One region of the Streptosporangium sp. G11 genome, then DNA from elsewhere that is predicted to be linked to it. Evidence: predicted binding sites of a transcription regulator. Region 1 holds the regulator's gene; the other holds the start of a gene.

Evidence for each region. The regulator LexA, encoded in region 1, represses DNA repair genes until DNA is damaged. The targets are predictions, from matches to a motif close to TCGAACANNTGTTCGA.
Region 2: ACSDR0_RS05895 (SAV_6107 family HEPN domain-containing protein) is a predicted target of LexA. The motif match lies at 8,577-8,592, and genes of this name have one in related genera.

Annotation. Positions count from the first base shown of each region.
Region 1 is NZ_JBPJUQ010000074.1:20,132-32,144, forward strand. Features, by position in the region: gene ACSDR0_RS40380 (amidohydrolase family protein) at 1-182, shown strand, start outside; gene ACSDR0_RS40385 (vitamin B12-dependent ribonucleotide reductase) at 865-3,705, opposite strand; gene nrdR (transcriptional regulator NrdR) at 3,790-4,251, opposite strand; gene ACSDR0_RS40395 (LysM peptidoglycan-binding domain-containing protein) at 4,605-4,877, opposite strand; gene lexA (transcriptional repressor LexA) at 5,734-6,444, shown strand; gene leuS (leucine--tRNA ligase) at 6,913-9,381, opposite strand; gene ACSDR0_RS40410 (hypothetical protein) at 9,935-12,013, shown strand, end outside.
Region 2 is NZ_JBPJUQ010000004.1:128,406-140,418, reverse strand. Features, by position in the region: gene thiO (glycine oxidase ThiO) at 1-924, opposite strand, end outside; gene ACSDR0_RS05935 (NAD(P)/FAD-dependent oxidoreductase) at 1,264-2,430, shown strand; gene ACSDR0_RS05930 (Rv2175c family DNA-binding protein) at 2,481-2,855, shown strand; gene thiE (thiamine phosphate synthase) at 2,833-3,474, shown strand; gene ACSDR0_RS05920 (polyprenyl synthetase family protein) at 3,638-4,705, opposite strand; gene metF (methylenetetrahydrofolate reductase [NAD(P)H]) at 5,121-6,053, shown strand; gene ACSDR0_RS05910 (GNAT family N-acetyltransferase) at 6,258-6,806, opposite strand; gene ACSDR0_RS05905 (YbaK/EbsC family protein) at 7,046-7,522, opposite strand; gene ACSDR0_RS05900 (L,D-transpeptidase family protein) at 7,642-8,460, shown strand; gene ACSDR0_RS05895 (SAV_6107 family HEPN domain-containing protein) at 8,841-9,287, shown strand; gene ACSDR0_RS05890 (PP2C family protein-serine/threonine phosphatase) at 9,418-10,551, opposite strand; gene bldD (transcriptional regulator BldD) at 10,766-11,260, opposite strand; gene ACSDR0_RS05880 (arginine deiminase) at 11,767-12,013, opposite strand, start outside.

The DNA of each region.
Region 1 (12,013 bases):
ACACCTGCCTGGAGGCCTTCGGCTCCGACCGCTGCATGTGGGGGAGCAACTTCCCCGTCGAGAAGATCTGGACCGACCTGCCCACCCTGGTCTCCACCTGGCAGGAGGCCCTTGCCCACCGGTCCGCCCAGGCCGTCCAGGACGTGTTCGCCTCGACCGCCCGCCGGGTCTATCGCCTGTGAGCACCGGTCGAGCGATCGCCGGGGCCCGGCTCCCGCCCGCGGAAGCCGGCGTCATCGCACGCCGGCAGCCCCCGGACCGGCGCCGCCCCGGCGCGACGATCTGCTCGCCGGTATGGATCGATGGCGATCATCCTCAGGGTTCCCCTGGTCAGCACGAGCATCTCCCCCGCTCCAAGGTCTCGCAGCGCGGCCACCCTGGCGACCGATGAGGACCGCTCCAGGAGGTGCCCGTCAGACCGCAGACGAAAGAGCACACCGCTCTCACCGGCCACCACGAACCCCTCGCCGTCTCGAACCACCCCATCGACAAGTGGCTGCCTGACGTCCACGTTCCACCACCGCCAACGCCAACGCCGAAGCCGAAGCCGAAGCCGAAGCCGAAGCGGAACCCCTCTGATGAAGCCGTCGTTCCCACAGCGTCTTTCCGATCACCCGCCGATCTCACCAGGCAGGCACCGGTGACATCAAACACATTGATCACGGGAGGTCATATCAGCCGAAACGAGGAGTGGAATCGAACAGACCCCGTCTGACCGGTCCCGGTCCATGTGCACGAGAAGAAACCGGTCCCAGCGATTTCTGGAACGACCGAAGGGGGACCGGGCTCGACTCCGGTCCCCCTTCGCCGGCGGGCGCTATGCGGGTTCGGCTTCCGTGCCCACCGCCGCTCCCCCGCCCCGAATCAGCTGCAGCCGCTGGTGGAGCCGCAGCCCTCGCAGACGTAGCAGCTGCCGGCGGGGCGCATCTTGGTGCCGCAGGTCATGCAGAGCGGCGCGTCGGCGGTGCGGCCCTGGTGGGACTCCAGGGAGCCGACCCGCTTCGGAGCCTCCGCCGCGGGTGCCGCCTCGGGGCGGGACTGCGGCTCCTCGACGGGGGCCGACTCGATGGGGGCCGAGGTGGCGAGCTCGGCGATGACCTCGTCGGTGTGGATCGAGGCCGGGTCCTCACCGCGCTGCTGGGCGGCGCGCTCGGAGGCGGAGAAGATCCCGAGGGCGGCGCGGTCGTCGTAGGGCAGGTGGTCCAGGGCCAGACGGCGGAAGATGTAGTCCATCACCGAGGCGGCGATGCGGACGTCCGGGTCGTCGGTCATGCCGGCCGGGTCGAAGCGCATGTTGACGAACTTGCCGACGTACGTCTCCAGCGGCACCCCGTACTGCAGGCCGATGGAGATGGCCACCGAGAACGCGTCCATGACGCCCGCGAGGGTCGAGCCCTGCTTGGACATCTTCAGGAAGACCTCACCGAGGCCGTCGTCGGGGTAGGAGGAGGCGGTCATGTAGCCCTTGGCGCCCCCCACGGTGAAGCGGGTGGTGGTGCTGGGCCGCTGGTTCGGCATCCGGCGCCGGGTCGGGCGGCTGATCTCCACGACCTGGATCGCCGGCTCCGCCGGAGCCTCCTTCTCCTCGGTCTTCCGGCCCGAGACCGAGAGGGGCTGGCCGACCTTGCAGTTGTCGCGGTAAACGGCCAGGGCCTTCAGGCCGAGCTTCCAGCCCTCCATGTAGACCTGCTCGATGTCCTCGATCGTCGCGGACTCGGGAAGGTTGACCGTCTTGGAGATGGCTCCGGACAGGAACGGCTGGGCCGCGGCCATCATGCGGACGTGGCCCATGGGGGCGATCGCGCGCTCGCCCATGGCGCAGTCGAACACCTCGTAGTGCTCGCGCCGCAGGCCGGGGGCGTCGACGACGTGGCCGTGCTCGGCGATGAACTCGACGATCGCCTCGACCTGCTCCTCCTGGTAGCCCAGCCGCCGCAGCGCGCGGGGGATCGTCTGGTTGACGATCTGCATGGAGCCGCCGCCGACGAGCTTCTTGAACTTGACCAGGGCGAGGTCGGGCTCGATGCCGGTGGTGTCGCAGTCCATCATCAGGCCGATGGTGCCGGTCGGGGCGAGGAGCGAGGCCTGGGCGTTGCGGTAACCGTTCTTGTCGCCGAGCCTGAGGCACTCGATCCACTGGCGGGAGGCCTCGCGGTGGATGGCCCCGTCGATCTCGTCGAACGTGCGCAGGGTGTCGTTCGCGTCGTTGTGCTTGCGCATGACCCGCTTGTGCGCGTCGGCGTTGCGGGCGTAGCCGTCGTACGGGCCCACGACCGCGGCCAGCTCGGCGCTGCGGCGGTAGGAGACGCCGGTCATCAGCGAGGTGATGGCCCCGGCGACCGCCCGGCCGCCGTCGGAGTCGTAGGCGTGGCCGGTGGCCATGAGCAGCGCGCCGAGGTTGGCGTAGCCGATGCCCAGCTGGCGGTAGGCGCGGGTGGTCTGGTCGATCTTCTCGGTCGGGAAGTCGGCGAAGGTGATGGAGACGTCCATCGCGGTGATGACCAGCTCGGTGATCTTCACGAAGTTCTCGATGTCGAAGGTGTCGTCGTCCTTCAGGAACTTCAGCAGGTTGATGCTCGCCAGGTTGCACGAGGAGTTGTCCAGGTGCAGGTATTCCGAGCAGGGGTTGCTGGCGGTGATGCGGCCCGTCTCCGGGCTGGTGTGCCAGTCGTTGATCGTGTCGTCGTACTGGACACCGGGGTCGGCGCACTCCCAGGCGGCCTTGCCCATCTTGCGGAACAGCTCTCTGGCGTCGATCTTCTCGATGACCTCGCCGGTGAGGCGGGCGCGCAGGCCGAACTCCTCGCCGTTCGCCACCGCGCGCATGAACTCGTCGGAGACGCGCACGGAGTTGTTGGCGTTCTGGTACTGGACGGAGACGATGTCCTTGCCGCCCAGGTCCATGTCGAACCCGGCGTCGCGGAGGGCGCGGATCTTGTCTTCCTCGCGCGCCTTGGTCTCGACGAACTCCTCGATGTCGGGGTGGTCGACGTCGAGGACGACCATCTTGGCGGCGCGGCGGGTGGCGCCCCCGGACTTGATGGTCCCCGCGGAGGCGTCGGCACCGCGCATGAAGGAGACCGGGCCGCTGGCGGTGCCGCCGCTGGAGAGCAGCTCCTTGGAGGAACGGATCCGGGAGAGGTTGACGCCGGAGCCCGAACCCCCCTTGAAGATCACGCCCTCTTCCTTGTACCAGTCGAGGATCGACTCCATCTGGTCGTCGACGGCCAAAATGAAGCAGGCGCTGACCTGCTGCGGCGACGCGGTGCCGACGTTGAACCAGACGGGCGAGTTGAAGCTGAAGACCTGGTTGACCAGAGCGTGCTTGAGCTCGTGGTCGAAGATCTCGGCGTCCTCGTCGGTGGCGAAGTAACCGTGCTCGACCGCCGTACGCGTGTAGACGCCCACCACCCGGTCGACCAGCTGCTTGAGGCTCCACTCCCGCTGCGGGGTGCCGACCGCGCCACGGAAGTATTTGGTGGTCACGATGTTGGCGGCGTTGACCGACCACGACTGGGGGAACTCGACGCCGCGCTGCTCGAAGTTGATCGAGCCGTCGCGCCAGTTGGTCATGACGATGTCACGGCGCTCCCAGACCAGCTCGTCATAGGGGTGCACACCTGGCGTGGTGAAGATCCGCTTCATCTTCAGGCCCCTACGCGGCCTCTTGCTCCCACGTGTCACCGCGCCGACAGTCTCCGTCATGACTTCCCCCTCCTGGGGCTCCGTAGAACCCTCGAATCGGACCACACCAACGCGCCGCCTCACCCCCGGCGCCCGGGGTCTGCATCAGTCCTGCTTGGTGGAGCGCTCCGCCCGGAGCTGCTCGATCTCCGCCTCGAAGTCGGCCAGCGTCTCGAACCCCCGATAGACGGAGGCGAACCGCAGGTACGCCACCTCGTCCAGATCGCGGAGTGGACCCAGGATGGCCAGCCCGACCTCGTGGGCCGCGATCTCGGCGCATCCGGTGGCCCGGATGCTCTCCTCGACCCGCTGGCCCAGCTGCGCCAGGGAGTCTTCACTGACGGACCGCCCCTGGCACGCCCGCCGCACCCCGGCGATCACCTTGTCCCTGAAGAACGGCTCCGTCACACCGCTGCGCTTGCTCACCATGAGCAGGACGGTCTCCTGCGTGGTGAACCTGCGCCCGCACTCCGAGCACGTGCGCCTGCGGCGGATGGCCCCGCCGTCCTCGGTGGCCCGGCTGTCGATAACTCGGGTGTCCAGATGGCGACAGAACGGACAATGCACGCGTGTCGCCTCCTTGACCTACCGAGAGCGGCCGACCCACCTCACCTGCCCACGGCACGCGCGCCTAGACGCTCGCGCACACATCTTCGAATAGTCGAGATGCGGTAATGGAAACACAATCTGTGGTGAAGGGTTGCGATGCAGCCACTAGATGTTGTGGTCCAACCGTAGAAGCGCTCGACCATGAACGCAAGTTGAAACGACCTTGCCGCGTGAAGTCGCTGATCAGCCGTCACATCCCGGCGTGTCGCCGCCCGGGCGAGGCCCCTCCCGCCCCGGGCGTCACTTCCCTCACAATCGTCCCAGGCGACCTGTCAGGTGAGCCCTTCGGCCACCCGCTCCATCGGCCGGCCTCACCTCAGGGGGACAAGGCCCTCGGGGAGATAGAGCCGGGTCCCCGGCCGGACCTCGGAGCCGGACAGCCCGTTGAGGTCCATGATCCGACGGACCATCGGCCCGGCGTCCGCCTCCTCCGTCAACGCGTCCGCGATCTCCCACAGCGTGTCGCCGGCGTGCACCGTGATCCGCGGCAGACTCTCAAGGCCCTCCCGCTCGCCCGCCGAGGCCATGTCGATGCGCCCGCCGATCCAGAGCACCCCCAGGGCGACCAGCACGAGCACCGCCACCGCCACGATCCTGCCACGCCGGGTGAGCCGGATCGGCCGCCGGCCGGCCCCCGATCGGCCGCTCCCCGGCCGACTGGCGCCCGATCGGCTGGCGCCGGGACGGCGGGGGTCCGCCGCCGGTGCCGTCGCCGGCCTCGGCCCGGACGCGCGTCCGGCCCCCGGCTCCGGCTCCCGGACGAGCCCCGGCACCGACTCACGGCCGGGCCGCCGTCTCCGCTCGCGCCCGGACGGCCGCCCCTGCCCACGGTCGGCCCCACGCCCCGGCTCGCGCCCGAACGCCTGCCCCGGCTCGCGCCCGGACTTTCTCCCGGACTCCCGGCCGGCCCCCTGTCGCGGCTCGCGCACGGCCTTTCTTCCGGTCTCGCGGCCGGGCCCCCGCACCGGCTCGCGCTCGAACGCCCGCTCGGGCTCCTGCCCCGGCCTCCGTCCCGGCTCACGCCCGGGGCGCGGCCTCGGCACGGAGCCCCGTCCGGACTCCGGCTCCGGCCCCGCCTCGGGCCCGCGCGCCGACTCCGGCGCGGGGCCCGGCTCCTGCTCCGGTCTCGGAGGCGGCACGAGCCGCAGGCGCGGCGCCCCCGGTGATCTCTGCGCCGCCCGGACCCTCGGCGCGGTCCTGGATCGTGGTGTCGTCGCGGTCGGTTTCACGGTGGCCCCCATCCCCTCGACCTGGCCGAACACATGTCGAAGAAAGATCGGCGAATCGAACACGATGTCGATCGAACTCCCGTACGATGTTGTACACCACGGCGTCGCCGATTTCGAGGACATTCGAACAATTGTTTGAATATGATCTTCGGCCGAGGTATGGTCGCTGTGTGCGACGCGTTAAATACAGACCGGGAGGCGAGGAGTTCGTATGAGCCAGCACAACGAGAACGGTTCGGCCGCCAGCGACCTGGCGGTGCGAAGGCGTGACTCCCTTGGCCTCACCCCCAGGCAGCGGAAGATCCTTGAAGTGATCCGCGATTCCGTGCAGCAGCGCGGCTACCCGCCGTCCATGCGGGAGATCGGCGAGGCGGTGCAGCTCACCAGCACCTCCAGCGTGTCGCACCAGCTGACGGCGTTGCAGCGCAAGGGCTATCTGCGGCGTGATCCGCACCGCCCCCGCGCCCTGGAGGTCCGTCTTCCCGGCGAGCCCGTGTTGTGGGTGGATCCCGACTCCGGCGAGGACGAGACTCCGGTCAGCCGTCCGACCGCCGCCTACGTGCCCCTCGTCGGCCGGATCGCCGCCGGTGGCCCCATCCTGGCCGAGGAGAGCATCGAGGACGTCTTCGCCCTGCCCAAGCAGCTTGTCGGCGAGGGCACGCTCTTCCTCCTCCAGGTGACCGGTGACTCGATGATCGAGGCCGCCATCGCCAACGGTGACTGGGTGGTCGTACGCCAGCAGCCGGTCGCCGACAACGGCGACGTGGTCGCGGCGATGATCGACGGCGAGGCCACGGTCAAGACCTTCAAGCGCAGGGACGGCCACGTCTGGCTGGTCCCGCACAACCCCAACTACGACCCGATCCCCGGTGACGAGGCCACCGTGCTCGGCAAGGTCGTCGCGGTCCTCCGCAAGCTCTGACGCGAGCGTCCCGAGCGAGCTCCGAACCGCCCTCCCCGCGTTCTGGCGCGCGCTCCGAACCACTGAACCGCACCGTTCCGACGCGCGCTCCGAATCGCTGAACCGCACCGCCTCGACGCGAGCTCCGAACCACGCGCCACCGGCCTTCGGGCGACACGCCGAAGGACGCGCGACACGCCGGGTGGGTGGTGTCCCGATATCGGGACACCACCCACCCGGCGTTTTCAGGTGACGGTGCGCCACGAGAAGAGCCCGCGCCGGCGGGCCCGCGCCCACCCGTCGAGATGGGCGTGGGGAGACATCGGTTGACGTGAGCGCAGGACACACCGGTTGACGCGGGAGCCTGCCCGGCTCGAAGTGAGCGCGAAGACACGCCGGTTGCTCCGTGGCCGCTCGGGAGCGCCGGGCGGGCGCCCCCGAGTGACCACGACGACCCCGAGACCGCGCCGCACGGCCTCCGGACGGCGCCTACGGGACGATGTTGACCAGCTTGGGCGCGCGGACGATCACCTTGCGCGGCGTACCGGACAGGAAGGACCGGACCTTCTCCGACGCCAGGGCCAGTGCCTCCAGGTCCGCCTCGGAGATCTCCGGGGAGACCTCCAGCCGGTCACGGACCTTGCCCGCGACCTGGACGACACAGGTGACCGACTCCTGGACCAGCAGCGCCGGGTCGGCCGTCGGCCAGCCCGCGGTGGCGACCGAGGCGGTGTGTCCCAGCCGCTCCCAGCCCTCCTCCGCCGCGTACGGCGCGACCAGGGACAGCATGACCGCCAGGGTCTCGGCGGCCTCCCTGACCGCCGGGTCGGCGGCGCCGGGCCCGGAGTCGATGGCCTTGCGGGCCGCGCTCGTCAGCTCCATCATGCGGGCCACCGCGACGTTGAAGCGGTGGGAGTCGACCAGCTTGGTGACCTCGTCGATGGTGTGGTGGACGACCTTGCGCAGGTTCAGGTCTCCGGCGGTGACGTCGACGCCGGGCGCCGAGGCCGCACCGGCCTCGGCCATGACGCGGAACGCGCGGGCCAGGAACTTCTGCGACGCCGCCGGGGAGACGTCGGACCAGTCGATGTCGTCCTCGGGCGGTCCGGCGAAGACGACGGTCAGCCTGACCGCGTCGACACCGTAGGCGTCGATCTGCTGGCCCAGGTCGACGCCGTTGCCCAGCGACTTGGACATCGCCTTGCCCTGGTTGATGACCTGCCCCTGGTTCAGCAGGCGGGTAAAGGGCTCGACGAAGTCGATCATTCCCATGTCGTGCAGGACCTTGGTGAAGAACCTGGCGTACATCAGGTGCAGCACGGCGTGCTCGACGCCGCCGATGTACTGGTCGATCGGGCCCCATTTGCGGACACGCTCGGCGTCGAACGGGCCGTCCTCGTAGGCCGGGTCGACGTAGCGCAGGAAGTACCACGAGGAGTCGACGAAGGTGTCCATCGTGTCCGTGTCACGCTTGGCCGGGCCGCCGCACTTGGGACAGGAGACGTTGACCCAGTCTTCGGCCGAGGCCAGCGGGGAGACGCCCTTGGGCGCCAGGGCCTCGCCACGCATGTCGGGCAGGGTGACGGGCAGCTGGTCGTCGGGGACGGGGACCTCGCCGCAGTCGGCGCAGTGGATGATCGGGATCGGGCAGCCCCAGAAGCGCTGGCGGGACAGCAGCCAGTCGCGCAGCCGGAAGTTGACCGTGGAGTGGCCGGTGCCCCGCTCGCTCAGCACCCCGATGATCTTCCGGATCGCGTCGACCTTGGTCAGGCCGTCCAGCGGACCGGAGTTGACCATCGCGCCGTCACCGGCGGTGGCGACGCCGGTCTCGCCGGGATCGGCCAGGCCGGTGTGCACGACCACCCGTACCGGCAGGTCGAAGGCGCGGGCGAAGTCCAGGTCGCGCTGGTCGTGCGCGGGCACGGCCATGATGGCGCCGTGGCCGTAGTCGGACAGCACGTAGTCGGCCGCCCAGACCGGCATGCGCTCGCCGTTGACCGGGTTGACGGCGTACCGGCCCAGGAAGACGCCGGTCTTCTCCTTCTCGGTGGACAGCCGGTCGATGTCGGACAGCTTGGACACCTCGACCCGGTAGGCCTCGAACGCCTCACGCCGGTCGTCGGTGACGATCTCCTCGGCCAGCGGCGCGTCCGGGGCGACCACGAAGAAGGTGGCGCCGTACAGGGTGTCGGGACGGGTGGTGTAGACGGTGACCGGCTCGTCACGGCCCTCGATCACGAAGTTGACGTCGGCGCCCTCGGATCGGCCGATCCAGTTGCGCTGCATCGTCAGCACGCGCTCGGACCAGCCGCCCTCCAGCAGGGCCATGTCGTCCAGCAGCCGGTCGGCGTAATCAGTGATCTTGAAATACCACTGGGTCAGCTCGCGGCGGACGACCTCGGCGCCGCAGCGCTCGCACCTGCCGTCCTTGACCTGCTCGTTGGCCAGCACGGTCTGGTCGTTCGGGCACCAGTTGACCAGCCCGCCCTTGCGGTAGGCCAGGCCTCGCTCGAAGAAGCGGTTGAACAGCCACTGGGTCCACTTGTAGTACGAGGTGTCGCTGGTGTGCAGGCGCCGGGACCAGTCGAAGGAGATCGCGTAGCGCCTGTAGGAGTTGGCCTGGGTCTCGATGTTGGCGTAGGTCCACTCCGCCGGGTGCGCGTTGTGCTTGATCGCGGCGTTCTCGGCGGGCAGGCCGAAGGAGTCCCAGCCGACGGGGTGCAGCACGTTGTAGCCGCGCTGGACCCAGTAACGGGAGATGACGTCGCCCAGGGCGAACACCTCGGCGTGCCCCATGTGCAGGTCGCCCGAGGGGTAGGAGAACATGTCGAGCATGTAGCGCCGCTCGCGCGGGTCGGCGGGGTCGTCGGAGGCCCGGAAGGGGTCCAGTTCCTCCCACCTGCGCTGCCACTTGACCTGCAGTGCCTGCGGGTCATAGTGCTGCTCGTCGCTCTGCATGTCGGCTCGCTCGCTCACGTCATTTTCCTCGGGGTATGTCTGCGTGGATGGTCTGGCCCGTCCGGCCCAATGCAAAAACCCCCCGCTCACGCGGAGGGCAGCCGCATCGGCAGGGCGCTCAGGGACGGGAAAGCCGATGCGGCCCGATAAGCAGGGTCGCGGCACGCATAGACCAAGACTATCGCAGCCCGCAAGGCGTATTCGTGGCCAGGGAAAACAGGGCCGATCGCGGCAAACGGGAGACAGGGTTCGCCCAGGTCAGCAGAATGAGGGTTCCCGCACTCGCCGGGGCAAGCGAGACCCGATGGCTATGCGCCTGTTGTGACCTCGTATGTCTCTCACGTTTACTCTTTTAACCGTGGCACATTCAGTAGAGCCGGGGCAGGGCCCGGATCCGATGGAGGTCGGCCTGCCCATGCAGGATCCACCGACCGACCCCACCGGACTCCAGTTCAGGGGGGCGTTCTCCAGTTTCCCTGCGAGCCCCCCCGTCTCACGTGAGACCATGCCCAATACGCCTAATTCGGGCACCCGCGCGGGAGGTAAGGAAAGCATGGCCTCGGAGCAGTCCAGCCAGTCCCACCTGCCTCCGGCATGGCCGGAGGCTGCCGAGCCGTCGCCCTCCTGGACGAACGACCCCCTCGGCACCGGCCCTCGGCTCCCCCGCCCGCAGGACGAGCCGCAGAGCGGCAACGGCTCCTCCTGGCAGACCTCACCCGGCGGCGGGGGGCAACGCGCCTCCGCCCCTCAGCCCGACCCCTCCAACGGAGGCCGGCCCCAGACACCCCACGGCGACGGCCGTACGCAGAGCCCGCAGGCCGACGGCTGGTCGCAGGCGTCCGGCTCGCAGAACAGCTGGTCGGAGGCTTTCAGCCCGCGCAACGACGGCTGGGCGCAGGCGTCCAATCCCCAGGGCGACGGCTGGTCCCAGGCGTCCGGCTCGCAGGGCGACGGCTGGGCGCAGGCTTCGCAGGGCCCGCAGAACAACGGCTGGGCACAGGCGTCCGACCCGCAGGGCGACGGCTGGGCGCAGGCTTCGCAGGGCGCCGACAACCGGCACCAGACCTCCCCGGGCAACGGATGGCCACAGTCCACCACGCCGCAGGACGGCAACGGCCAGCACACCCCCGCCGCCCCGGCAGACCCCCCCGGCGGCTGGACACAGGCCACCACGCCCTCCAACGACACCTGGTCCGGCACCACACCACCCGGCGACGGCCGCACGCAGAGCCCGCAGGCCAACGGCTGGGCGCAGGCGACCAGCCCGCAGAACAACGGCTGGGCACAGGCGTCCGACCCGCAGGGCGACGGCCGGCCCCAGGCGCCCGGCCCGCAGGGCGACGGCTGGTCCCAGGCGTCCAACCCGCAGGGCGCCGACAACCGGCACCAGACCTCCCCCGGCAACGGATGGCCGCAGCCCGCCTCCTCCCAGGACGGCTGGGCACAGACATCGGGCCCGCAGGCCGACCCCTCCCCCGGCAACGGATGGCCACAGTCCACCTCGCCGCAGGACGGCAACGGCCAGCACACCCCCGCCGCCCCGGCAGACCCCCCCGGCGGCTGGACACAGGGCTCCGCCCCCCGGAACGATGGCTGGGCACAGGCGTCCAGCCCGCAGAACAACGGCTGGGCACAGGCGACCAGCCCGCAGGGGGACGCGCGCCGGGAGGGTTCCGGTGCGGCGGCCGGTGAGACGTGGCAGGCCGCCGCGCCCGGGCATGACACCTCCGGCCGGCCTCCGGCGGAGAACAGCGGCTGGCCCCCCTCCTCGGCGCAGCCGGAGAACGCCCCCTGGCCGCCCACGCCCCCCGCGGGCGGTGGCGCATGGCCTCCCGCCTCCCCGGGGAACCCCGGTCCCGCCGAGGCGCAGACCTCGACGTTCTCCCCCTCGTGGATGGGCGCCGACGCTCAGCCCGCTCCCTTCGGGGGCACCTCCCCCGGCAGCGCTCAGGGGCCCCCTCCCGGTGCCGGCCCCGGGGGTTCCTCCGGCGGTGGCACCCCGAGCGGGACCGGCGACGGCACGGACACCGGAAACCGACGCAGCTACGGCGTGCCGGACAACCCCGCCATGTGGGCCCAGGCCGCGGCGAACGCGGAGGTTTCCACCACCCCCTCCCCCCAGGGAGCCCCCGCTCACCCCGGAGCCGGTCCCCAGCCGCCCCAGCCCCAGCCTCAGCCGGGTCAGGCGAGCCACCCCGGCCAGCCTGGACACCCGGGCCAACCTGGATATCCGGGTAATCCTGGCCAGCCTGGGCATTCGGGTTACCCCGGCCAGCCTGGACACCCGGGCCAGCCCGGCCAGCACCTGAGCCGCGACCCGTCCGACCCGAACAGGCCGTTCGTCACCGCGGGCCAGATCAGCGGTCCGAAGACGCCTCCGCCGGAGCGCCAGCAGGAGCTGTGGAACACGGTCTTCGGCGACAACTACCAGGCCATCGAGGACGAGGACGAGGAGCGGGGCCGGCCGATCTGGATCTTCGCGCTGGCCGGGTCCGTGATCATCGCGCTGCTCGGCGCGGTGCTCTGGGCGTTCCTGGCCGGGCCGCTGGCCTCCGCCGACGAGGAGATCCCCTCCGACCCCAAGCCCGCGGCGACGGCGACCAAGAAGCCGGCCAAGCCCGCCTCCATCGGC
Region 2 (12,013 bases), on a different contig from region 1:
GACCTCGGCCACCTCCAGCTCGGTCACCCCGGGGACGAGCTCCCGCGCGTCGCGCAGCAGTTCCCACAGCCCTCCGGCGGTGACGCGGGTGTCGAAGCCCATCTCCTCCTGGGTGGCGCCGAGGACCGTCTCCCCGTCGCCGCGCGGCACCAGGTAGACGTGCGAGCCGTGTACGACCCCGCGCACGCACCGCCGCAGGATCGGCGCGGGGGAGCGCAGCCGCATGATCTGGCCCTTGACCGGCCGCACCGGGGGCAGCGCCTCCGGGGGCACCCCCTCCAGGGAGCCCGACCAGGCCCCGGCGGCGAGGATCACCAGGTCGGCCCCGACGGTCTCGCCGGTCGCCAGGCGCACCCCGGTGGCCGTTCCCGAGGTCGTGAGCAGCTCGGCCGCGCGGGCGCGGACCAGGGCGCCGCCCGCGCGCTCCAGGGCCGCCAGGAGCGCCGTGGTGACCTTCCTGGGGTCCACCCAGGCGTCACCGCCCGCCAGCAGGCCGCCGCGGACGGCGGGGGCCAGCATGGGCTCCAGGCGGCGGCACTCGCGGCCGGTGAGCCGCTCGGCGGGCAGGCCCAGCTTGGCGGTGAAGGCGGCGAGGTCGTCCAGCGCGGCCAGGTCGTCCGATCCGAAGGCGACGTCGAGCGTGCCGTCGGTGCGGTAGTCGAGGTCGTGCCCGCTGGCGTCCGCCAGCTCGGCGGCGAAGGCGGGCCAGCGCTCCAGGGAGGCCAGGCCCAGCCGCAGCAGCGGCTCCTCGGTGTAGGTGACCTCGCTGACCGGGGCCAGCATGCCCGCCGCCGCGTGCGAGGCGCCGGAGGCCGGTGCGGGGTCGGCCACCGCGACTCTCAGGCCCCGGGTGGCGGCTCGCCACGCCACCGACAGGCCGATCACGCCCCCGCCGACGACGAGGAGATCGAAATGGTCCGCCATACGTGCTCCGCTCCCTTCGCCGGCATGACCCGGATCAGGTTCGTGGCGGTCGAGGGCTCGCTCGCGGCCGTTTCAGGACCTCGCTCGCCCGTGCCGTGCCGGACCGCGCCACGGGGCGCGTCTCCTCGCACATCACCAGCTCACAGGGGTCCTTCTTCGCCCGCAGCCCTCCTCTCAGCCCGGTGCGTTCCGGGCTCCCGCGCGTCTTCTCCCCCCACCCTAAGGGCTCGGACAACACGCTCAGCGCGTCAGATGTGAGGTAAATCCCGTTTTCGTTATCAACGACCGTTGGTAGGAGTACGGGGTTCCCGCTTATGGTCGGGAAGTGTGAATCATGTCGTGGTGGTTGGAGCCGGCCTGGCCGGCGTGCGCAGCGTGGAGGCGTTACGGGCCCGCGGGTTCGGCGGCAAGATCACTTTGATCGGAGAGGAGCGGCACCGGCCCTACGACCGCCCGCCCCTGTCCAAGGGAGTGCTGCTCGGCGAGACCGACTCCACGGTCGTCGACTCCGACCTCGACGCGCTCGAGGTCGACTTCCGTGCGGGCGTGTCCGCCAAGGGGCTCCACCCCGGCGTGGTCGAGACCACCGAGGGTGAGCTGGCCTACGACGGCCTGGTCGTGGCCACCGGCGCCCGCCCGATCAGGCTGCGTGGAGACGGCCCCCAGCACGTGGTGCGCACCATCGACGACGCGCTCCGGCTGCGTTCCCTGCTCGGCGAGGGGACCGCGGTCGCCGTCGTCGGCGCGGGCTGGATCGGTGCCGAGGTGGCCACCGCCGCCCGCAGGGCGGGCTGCGCCGTGACCGTCGTCGAGGCCGCGGACACCCCGCTGGCCGCCGCCCTCGGCCAGGTCGGCGCGTACACCGCCCCCTGGTACGCCGAGGCGGGCGTCGACCTGCGCCTGGGCACCATGGTCGCCTCCGTCGACCACGGGGGCCTCACCCTGGCCGACGGCTCCGCGATCGAGGCCGACGTGGTCGTCACCGGCGTGGGGGTGCGGCCCGCGACCGAGTGGCTGGCCGGGTCCGGCATCAGGCTCGACAACGGCGTGGTCACCGACGAGCACCTGCGCACCTCGCTGCCGGACGTGGTCGCCGTGGGCGACTGCGCGGCCTGGTGGTCGCGCCGCTACGGCCTCCGCCTCCGGGTCGAGCACTGGGACACCGCCCTGGGCGCCCCGGACGTCGCGGCGGCCACGCTCGTCGGCGACGCCGCCGTCTACGACCCGGTCCCTTATTTCTGGTCCGAGCAGTTCGGCCACATGGTCCAGTACGCCGGCCACCACGACGGCGCCCGCATGATCCGGCGCGGCGACCCGGCGGCCGAGGGGAAGCCCAGATGGGCGGTCTGCTGGGTGACCGAGGACGACCGGCTCACCGCGGTACTGTCGGTCAACCGCCCCCGCGACCTCGTCCAGGGACGCCGTCTCATCGAGGGCGGGCAGCGCCTCGACGTCCACCGCCTCACCGACCCTGCGATAGCGTTGCGCGACTGTACGGTGGCGTAACCTCGCCGCCAGGTGTTTGGCGAAGGGCTCGATGTGGTAGTGGTGGATTCGTGACGCTTTCTGTTGCGCAGATCGACCGGGAAACCGACCAGTTGGTGGGCGAGTGGCTCACCCTGACCGAGGTGGCCAGAAGGCTCAACCTGAGCGCCGGTCGCGCCAAGCAACTTCTCAAGGACCGCAAGCTCATCGGAGTGCGCAGGGGCGGCGGCGAGCCGCAGGTCCCCGCCGCGTTCCTCGCCGACGGAGACGTCGTCAAGGGCCTCCCCGGCACCCTCACGGTGCTTCTGGACGCCGGATACGACGACGTCGAATCCCTTCGCTGGCTTTTCACCCCCGACGACACGCTGCCGGGCTCGCCGGTCGACGCGATCGTGGCGGGTCGCCACACCGAGGTGAAGAGACGTGCCCAAGCCCTCGGTTTCTGACGCCCGCCTGTATCTGTGTACGGACGGGCGCCGTGACCGGGGAGATCTCGCGGACTTCCTCGACGCCGCCCTCGCGGGCGGCGTCGACATCGTGCAATTGCGCGAGAAGGGTCTTGAGGCGCGCGAGGAGCTCGATCTCCTCGCCGTCTTCCGCGAGGCCTGCGACCGCCACGGCACCCTCCTGGCCGTGAACGACAGGGCCGACATCGCCTACGCGATCCGTCCCGACGTGCTCCACCTCGGCCAGGATGATCTGCCGGTACGGGTCGCGCGCGACATACTCGGCGACGACATCCTCATCGGGCGTTCCACTCACGCCCCCGAGGAGGCGTCCGCCGCGGCCGTCGAGCCCGGTGTCGACTACTTCTGCTGCGGCCCGATCTGGCCGACGCCCACCAAGCCCGGCAGGTTCGCCCCGGGCCCCGGCCTGCTCAGGCATGCCGCGGCGCTGGAGACCGACCGGCCCTGGTTCGGCATCGGCGGCATCGACCTCGCCAACCTGGACGAGGTCATGTCGTACGGCGTGCGCCGGGTCGTGGTCGTGCGGGCCATCACCGAGGCCGACGACCCCAAGGCGGCGGCCGAGGAGTTCAAGCGGAGGCTGGCCGCCCCCGCCTGAGGCCATCCGCCCGGCGAGGACCGTTTCCCCGGCCGGGCGGTCCGGCCTGTTCGCCGAATTCTCCGGCCGGGCGGTCTGCTTTGTTCGCCGAATTCTCCGGCCGGGAGGTCCGGTCTGTTCGCCGACCCGTCGCGGACCGGCCGGGTGTGCCCCGGACGCGCGGTCAGGTCCGCCGGGAGGTGGCGGCCACCGCGAGGTCGGCCAGGGCCGCGCGGGCCTCGGGCAGGATCGGAGCGCCCTCCAGCGAGCCGAGGGCGTTCTCCAGATACCCCTTGATCAGGTCCTCGCACGCCACGAGGGCCCCCGTCTCCTCGATGATCCGGCGCAGCCGGTCGATCCCGGCCTCGTCCAGGCCGGGATCGCCGAGCGTGGTGCGCACCACCTGGGCCTGGGATTCCGAGGCCACGGCGAGCGTGCGGGCGATGAGCATCGTCCGCTTGCCCTCTCGAAGATCGTCGCCGGCCGGTTTGCCGGTCTCGTCCGGGTCGCCGAACACGCCGAGGATGTCGTCGCGCAACTGGAAGGCGATGCCCACGGACTGCCCGTACTCCTCGCAGAGCCGGTCGATCCAGGGCTCCCTGCCCCGGGCCGCCAGCACCAGGCCGAGCCTGAGCGGCTGCTCCACGGAATACTTGCCGCTCTTGAAGAGGGCGACCCGCAGCGCGCTGTCGAAGGTGCCCTCGCCGTGCGCCTGCTCCAGCAGGTCGAAGTACTGCCCGCACATCAGCTCGGTGCGCATGTCGTCGTGGACCTTCTGCGCCGCCGCCAGCGAGGCGGCCGGCAGGCCGCTGTTCCGCCACATCTCCCCGGACCAGATCAGCATCAGGTTGCCCAGCAGGATGGCCGCCCCCTCGCCGAACTGCTCGGCCGAGCCGTGCCAGCCCGCCTTCCTGTGCAGCTCCTCGAACCTGCGGTGCACCGAGGGCATGCCCCGGCGCAGGTCGCTGGCGTCCATCACGTCGTCGTGCACCAGGGCGCTGGCCTGGAGCAGCTCCAGCGAGGCCGCGGCGGAGAAGAGCGCGGGATCGTCACCCCCGCCCGCGCCGCGCCAGCCCCAGTAGCAGAAGGCGGGTCGCAGCCGCTTGCCACCCGCGAGGAAGTCCTCGGCCGCAGAGACGAGCGGCGCCAGCTCCGGAGCGCTGACCTGCGGGCGCTGCTGTTCGACGAATCGCCGAAGAGAACGGTCCACCTCGGAGCGGATCGTGTCCAGCGCGGCTGCAGAAGTGATCATCGAATACCTCCAGTGTGGAGACCCTGGGCTTCAGCTCTGGGGGGAAAACGCGGTACGACGCCGTACGTCCCGGCGGCGTGACCGGCGGTGATGACACCCCGACCACCGTACGCATGATCGACAAGATCCTCTCCGCCGGCCCGGCGGAGAGGTGGAACGCCTGTGGGACCAATGTGGGGCACGACACCTCCGGGTTCCGTGCGACGGGCATGCGGCAGGAAACCCAATCTATGAAAATTGGAATCCCCCGGCTTCGGCGGCAGGAGGAGGTCAGGTAATGAGATTAACGGTCCAAGGGGACATTTCGATCTAGAGGGGTGGTTGTTTTACGCGGTAATTGTCACAAGCCCGTTCCGCGGGCGGCGGGGAAGATCTGTCCGGGCGCCCGGACGGCCGGGCAAGTATCCTTGACCCCATGGCTCTGGGTCGCGCATCTGTCCTCCCTGATCGTGTCGCCACCGTCCGCGAGCTCCTCGCCGCCGGTGCCCGCTCGTTCTCCTTCGAGTTCTCCCCCCCGAAGACCGACGAGGGGGAGCGTCAGCTCTGGCGCGCGGTTCGCGAGCTGGAATCGCTGCACCCCACCTTCGTGTCCGTCACCTACGGCGCGGGCGGCAGCACCCGCGACCGCACGGTCGACATCGTCGAGCGGCTCGCCCACGAGACCACGCTCACCCCGGTCGCCCACTTCACCGCCGTCAACCACTCCGTCCGCGAGCTGCGCCACCTGATCGGCCGCTTCGCGGGAGCGGGGGTGCGCAACATCCTCGCCGTGCGGGGCGACCCGCCCGGCGACGTGACCGGCGAGTGGGTGCGCCACCCCGAGGGCGTCCTGTACGCCGAGGAGCTCGTCCGGCTGATCCGCCAGTCCGGCGACTTCTGCGTGGGCGTGGCCGCCTTCCCCTACAAGCACCCCAGGTCGGGCTCGATCGAGTCGGACACCGAATACTTCGTGCGCAAGTGCCGTGCGGGCGCCGATTACGCGATCACCCAGATGTTCTTTCGTGCCGAGGACTACCTACGGTTGCGCGACCGGGTGGCGGCCAGCGGGTGTGACACGCCGATCATCCCCGGCATCATGCCCGTCACGCAGATGAGCACCATCGCCAGGTCCGAGCAGCTCTCCGGCGCGCCGTTCCCGCCGGAGGTGGCCGAGAGGTTCGCGGCCGTCGCCGACGACCCGGCCGCGGTGCGCAGCCTCGGCATCGAGCACGCCGCCGAGCTCTGCCAGACCCTGCTCGACGAGGGCGCCCCCGGCATCCACTTCATCACCTTCAACCGCTCCAGCGCGACCCGCGAGGTCTTCCAGGCCCTCGACCACACGTCGCCGACCGCCCCGCTGCCGGTCTGACGCCGCCGGGCCGCCCCCGGCCCCGCCTGGGACGCGGCACCCGGGGCCTGGCGTGGCCGCCCGGTCCCGTCGCACCGTACCCGGCCCGCCTGATCGCGCGGGCCGGTTTCGCGGGAGAGGCGCGCGCCGGTGCGGGACGTCCGGGGAGGGCGGCGTCCCGGCGGAGAACGGGGTCGCGGAGGCCGCCCGCCGGGTGGCGGTGGCTCAGCCGTCCAGCGGCAGGACGGTCCCGAGGATCGCGTAGCGCTCGTGCCCGCCGGGGAAGACGAACTGCGTGAGCAGGTCCACGAAGCCGACGCTCCGATAGAGGTGCCGGGCCGCGGTGGGCTGGTCGCGGGTCGACAGCACGGCGGTGCGCTCCAGGCGGCCCGCGCACATGCCCGTGATCATCGCCCGGCCGATGCCCTTGCCCTGGTAGTCGGGGTGGACGTGGATCTCGGCGAGCTCCAGCGCGTCGCCCAGCCAGCCGCGGGCGCTGCCCTCGCCGTGTTTCTCCGCCAGGGCCCGCCTGACCACGTCGTGCCACCACTGGCCGGGAACCCCGTGGAAGCCGTAGGCGATGCCCACCGGGGTGCCGTCGGAGAGCTCGGCGAACAGGCAGGTGAAGGCGGGATGGGTGGCGTGGTTTCCCATGATGAGCCTGCGGCCGGCGACCTGGTCGGCGGGCGGGTTCATCGCCTCGGTGTAGACGCGCAGGACCGCGTCCAGCCGGAGAGTGAACTCGTCGGGGCCGATCCGTCGCAGTCCGATCACGCGTCGCACCCTAGCAGGGCGGGCGCGGCGCGGGTTTCCGCCAGGTGGGGGAGCGGTATCCGGCGTTCACCACGAGGTTTACCGCCGCCCGGGGCCGGCCCGCAGACCGGCCCCGGGCGGCCTGACCGGCTTCTCGCGGGTGTCGTGCGGGCCGTCCGGGCCGTCCAGGCCGAGCCGGCGCGGTGGGCCCGGCCCGGCGCCGTGTCGTGAGCACGGCGCTCAGGCGTCGCGGAAAGCCGTCATTCGACCTCGACGGGGACCCCGCCGGTGATGCGGACGAGCTCGTCGAAGGAGGTCGGGAAGACGGTGTGCGGATGGCCCGCGGCGGCCCAGACGACCTCGTGCTTACCCAGCCAGGTGTCGACCAGGGTCCTGACCGGGGCGGGGTGACCGATCGGGGCGACGCCGCCGATGACCTGGCCGGTGGCCGCCCGCACGAAGGCGGGGTCGGCGCGCCTCACCCTCGTCACGCCGGCCGTCCTGGCGATCAGGTCGGTGTCGACCCGGTGGGCGCCGCTGGTGAGCACCAGGAGCGGCTCGCCGTCGGCGTCGAATATCAGGCTGTTGGCGATGGCGCCGACCTCGCAGCCGAGCTGCGCGGCCGCGGTGGCGGCGGTCGGGGTGGCCTCCGCGAAGATGACGATCTCGCCGGGAACGCCGTGCTCTCGCAGGACGGCGGCGACCTTCTCGATGTTCGGATGCAACTTTTCTGACACGCGGACACTCTAAACAGATTGACCGTTGATTGCCGGTCTATAACCGGCCTCCTGCGCGGGGAAACCGTGCGCTATGGTCCCTTGACCTGATCCATAGTGATATGAGGAGTTGATTGAAAGTGGGGGTTGGACAGCGGCTGGGAGTGGCCGCGCTGATGACGGCGGGGGCCGTGCTCCTCTCTTCCGCGGGCGTCACCCTTTCCGCGGGTGCCGCCGCGGCCCAGACCTCGGCCTCCCCTGCCACCCCGGCCTCTTCGGCCGTGGCGACCGTGACGGCGGGGGCGGCCCCGTTCGTCGCACCCGGCAGGACGCTCAGGCTCGGCGCGAAGGGCGCCACGGTGAGGACGCTCCAGACCCGGCTGGCCGAGCTCGGCTACGCCCCGGGCAGGATCGACGGCCGCTACGGCGGGGCGACCCTGGCTGCGGTCTGGGCCTTCCAGAAGGTCAACGGCCTCTCGCCGACCAGCACCGTGGCGCGCCGGACCTGGGACGCCCTGGAGGCCCCGCTGGCGCCGAAGGTGCTCGTTCCCAACGGGAAGCCGACCCGGGTCGAGGTCAACCTCGCCAAGCAGGTGATGGTCCTCTACGTCGGCGGCGTGGTGAGGCTGGTCAGCCACACCTCCTCCGGCAGCGGGATCTCCTACTGCGAGACGGCGACCTGGGAGGGCAGGGCCCAGCGGTTCTGCGGCGACGCCCGCACGCCGACGGGCGACTACAAGACCACCTGGCGCAGAGACGGCTGGCACAAGTCCTACCTGGGCCAGCTCTACAACCCGATCTTCTTCAACGGGGGCATCGCCTTCCACGGCGCGCTGTCGGTGCCGCTGGCGCCCGCCTCGCACGGCTGCGTACGGCTGCCGATGCACGTGGCGGAGGTCCTTCCCGGCCTGCTCGGCGCGGGAGTGCCGGTGCACGTCCGGGGCAGGTTCGTCCGGTAGGGCGGCGGAGCGGGCGATCCGGCGGGGGAGACCCCGCCGGCGGCGAACGGGGCCCCGGGAGACGGTGATCTCCCGGGGCCCTTTCGCGTGCCCGCCCGCCCTCACACACCCGAAGATCGAACTTTTGTTCGCCGTTTTACTTGACAGTATTAGTGGTCGAATTTATGTTCGATGTGATGACACGGGGCTCGCGGCTCGTGTTCTAAGGGCGGCCGATCGGGTCCACGTCTTCGGCGAAGACGATCGGGCCAGGTCAGGGCGGGCGGGGAGAGGGGAAGCTCCTCGTCCGGCCGTCCGGTGGGTTTGTCGGTGGGGTCTGAGAGTGTGATACCACCGGCGAAAACGCCGGAGCCGCTTGCGACCAAGGAGGCTGAAGCACTATGACCCCTCGGCTCAGCGATTCCGGTGGGCCCCGGTTGTCCCCCACGGTGCGGGCGCACCTCACAGACGCGCGCGACTGCCTCGAAGAGGCCGCCGCCGCCCGGACCTCCGCCGCGCGTTACGTCGCGGCCCACCTCGCCGCGCTCAGGGCGGCCGCCGCCGTCCTGGCGGCCCGTCCCCGTCCGATGCAGGGCCGCAGGCGCAGGCTGCGCAGCGCCTGGGAGCTGCTGCCCGAGGCCGAGCCCCGCCTGGCCGAGTGGGCCCCCTACTTCGAGACGAGCGCGGCCAAGAGGGCCGCCGCCGAGGCGGGCCTGACCCGCACGGTGTCCTCGCGAGACGCCGAGGAGCTCATCTCCGAGGCCGAGCGCTTCGTCACCACCGTGGAGAAGCTGCTCGGCGTGCCGAGCCAGCCCATGCTCCCCGGCCAGGTCCCCCTAGCCGGTTAGAGCCCGGAGCGGCCTCCCGCCCGGGAGCGCCGCGCCGAGAGCTCACCGGCGCCGTCCCCGTACGTTCCCGTGCCCATCGGTCCTCCCGGCGGGCACGAGGACGTACGGGGACGTTTAACGCCGCCGTTCCTCAGGCCGCCGCCGTGGCGTTCTGACGGGCGGCGCGGTGACGCAGCAGGAGCATGGCCGCGTCGTCGCCCAGCGGCCTGCCCACGTGGTTGAGCAGGTCGGCGCGGAGGGCGTCCAGCGAGTCCTGGGGGTCGGCGCCGTCCAGCAGGTGCGCCCGCTCCAGCAGCGGGTAGAACTCGCCCGCCCCGTCGCGCGCCTCGATGACCCCGTCGGTGTAGAAGAGGACCTGGTCGCCCGGCTCGAACGGGATGTGGTGCGGCTGCGGCTCGCTGGCCTTGAGGGAGCTCATGCCCAGCGGGAGCGCCTCGTCCGGCGGGTCGGCGAACCAGATCCCGCCGTCGGCGCCGAGCACCATGGGCGCCGGGTGGCCGCAGTTGATGACGGTGATGGTGGAACCACCGCTGATCTCGGCCAGCACGGCGGTCACGAACTGCTCGCCGGACAGCTCGCGGGTCAGGGCGTTCTCCAGACGCGCCACGACGCCCTGGAGCGTTCTCTCGTCGTGCGCCGCCTCACGGAAGGCCCCGAGCACCACCGCGGCCGTCTCCACGGCCTCCAGGCCCTTGCCCTGGACGTCTCCCACGATGATCCGGACCCCGTGCGGGGTGGTGACGACCTCGTACAGGTCACCGCCGATCCTGGCCTCGGCCGTGGCGGAGGTGTACGAGACGGCCACGCCGATGCCCGGTCCCGCGCGGCGGGGCACCGGGCGCAGCAGCACCCGCTGGGCGGCCTCGGCCACCGAGCGTACGTCGGCGAGCTGGTGTTCGTGGCGCAGCCGCCCGGCGCTGGCCAGCACGCTGGCCACGGTGACGCCGAGGATGGCGAGGAGGGTGATGTCGGTGCGGGGCATCCAGAGGATGTCGTTGTAGGCGCCGAGCGCGAAGCACAGCACCAGGGCGACGACGCCGACCACGGTGGTACGGGCCAGGCCGCACGCCACGCTGGCGAAGGCCGGGCCGAGGGCGAGCAGCGGCAGGAGGCCGGACGTGGGGCCCGTGCCGAAGTCGATCAGGGCCACCACGGCCATGACGACGAACGGCAGGAGTTTCAGGGTGTCCTGGGTCTGGGTGGTGCCGATCGAGGTCAGCAGCCGCAGGAAGGCACGCGTCTTGGTCGATCCCAATGACGCCATGAGAGCGCGGAGACGGTTTTTCGGGCTCGATCGAGAGTGATCAAGCCGATCATCTCCCGGGGCCATGTCCACCACATCTCGCTAAATGCATGTTTGCCTTTTCCTACCACAATGGCTGTAGCCGGGGGCGGGACGAAGGGCACGTTCTGCTGTGAGCAAGATTCTCTGCGGGGTGGGCACGCCGGTTCCGGCGTACCCACGACCGGTCAGGCCGTCAGAAGGACTCGACGGCTCGGCGAGCCTCCGGGTCCAGCACTCCCCAGCTGATGAGCTCCTCGGTGAGCTCGCCGGGGGACTTGTCGTATATCACGGCGAGGGAGCGGAGGTCCTCCTGGCGGATGGACAGCACCTTGCCGTTGTAGTCGCCACGCTGGCTCTGGATGGTGGCCGCGTAACGGGCGAGCGCGCCCGCCTTCTCCTTGGGGAGCTGGGCAAGACGCTCAAGGTCGATCACAAGCTTCGGTGTCGGGCCAAGGGGGCTCGGAGCGGCCCCTCCCGGCAGCAACTCCGAGACCGGCACTCCGTAGAAATCAGCCAGTTCGGCAAGCTTCTGCACGGTGACGGCACGGTCGCCACGCTCGTAGGAGCCGACGACGACCGCCTTCCAGCGCCCGCGGGACTTCTCTTCGACTCCGTGCAGGGACAGGCCCTGCTGGGTGCGAATGGCGCGGAGTCGTGCACCCAGCGACTTGGCGTACTCAGACGGCATGGTGTGGCCCCCCGGCTCTGTTATGTAGTGCTCTCAACTTGATTGTGCTACCTCGCAACTTATGCCCCGTTCACCGGGTTGGCGCCCGGGGTAGGCACCTTCGGTGACCGGTGCGTCAGGGTTCACCCGATAACGCCACGAGGTGTGGTTACGGACAGTGACGGTAAAGCGGTGGGCGCCTAAGGTCAAGCTGATTGGAAAAAAGATGTCGAATCCGGTCCGATGGGGTCCGCCTCAAACGCCGCACTTGTCCTACCGAGCATCGTGAAACCTCCGGTTTTTACGGGACTTCCGCCGGATTCCCGCCTCTTCTGCTGGATTCGAGGCAACGTTGTCGCCGGGCGCGGCGCCGGGCGTATGATCTTGAACGAGGCGTCGGCGGGGAATACCCGGTGCGACGGTCACGTCCGTCCGCGGACGGGGATCGGCGGCGTGCCCGCATGCCCGCCGGGGCGGCGCGGGACGGGCACGCCGGCGTCGACGATCGCGAAGGCGAACGGGGTGCGTCAGACGCCGTCGCGTTCGAGCGGGCAGCTCATGCAGCGCGGGCCGCCCCGGCCGCGGCCCAGCTCGCTGCCCCGGATCGTGATGACCTCGATCCCGTTCTCGCGCAGGTGGTTGTTGGTGGTGGTGTTGCGCTCGTAGGCCACCACCACGCCGGGCCGCAGGGCCAGCACGTTGCAGCCGTCGTCCCACTGCTCCCGCTCGGAGGCGTACACGTCCTGCGTCGCGCTGAGGACCTTGATGTCGTCC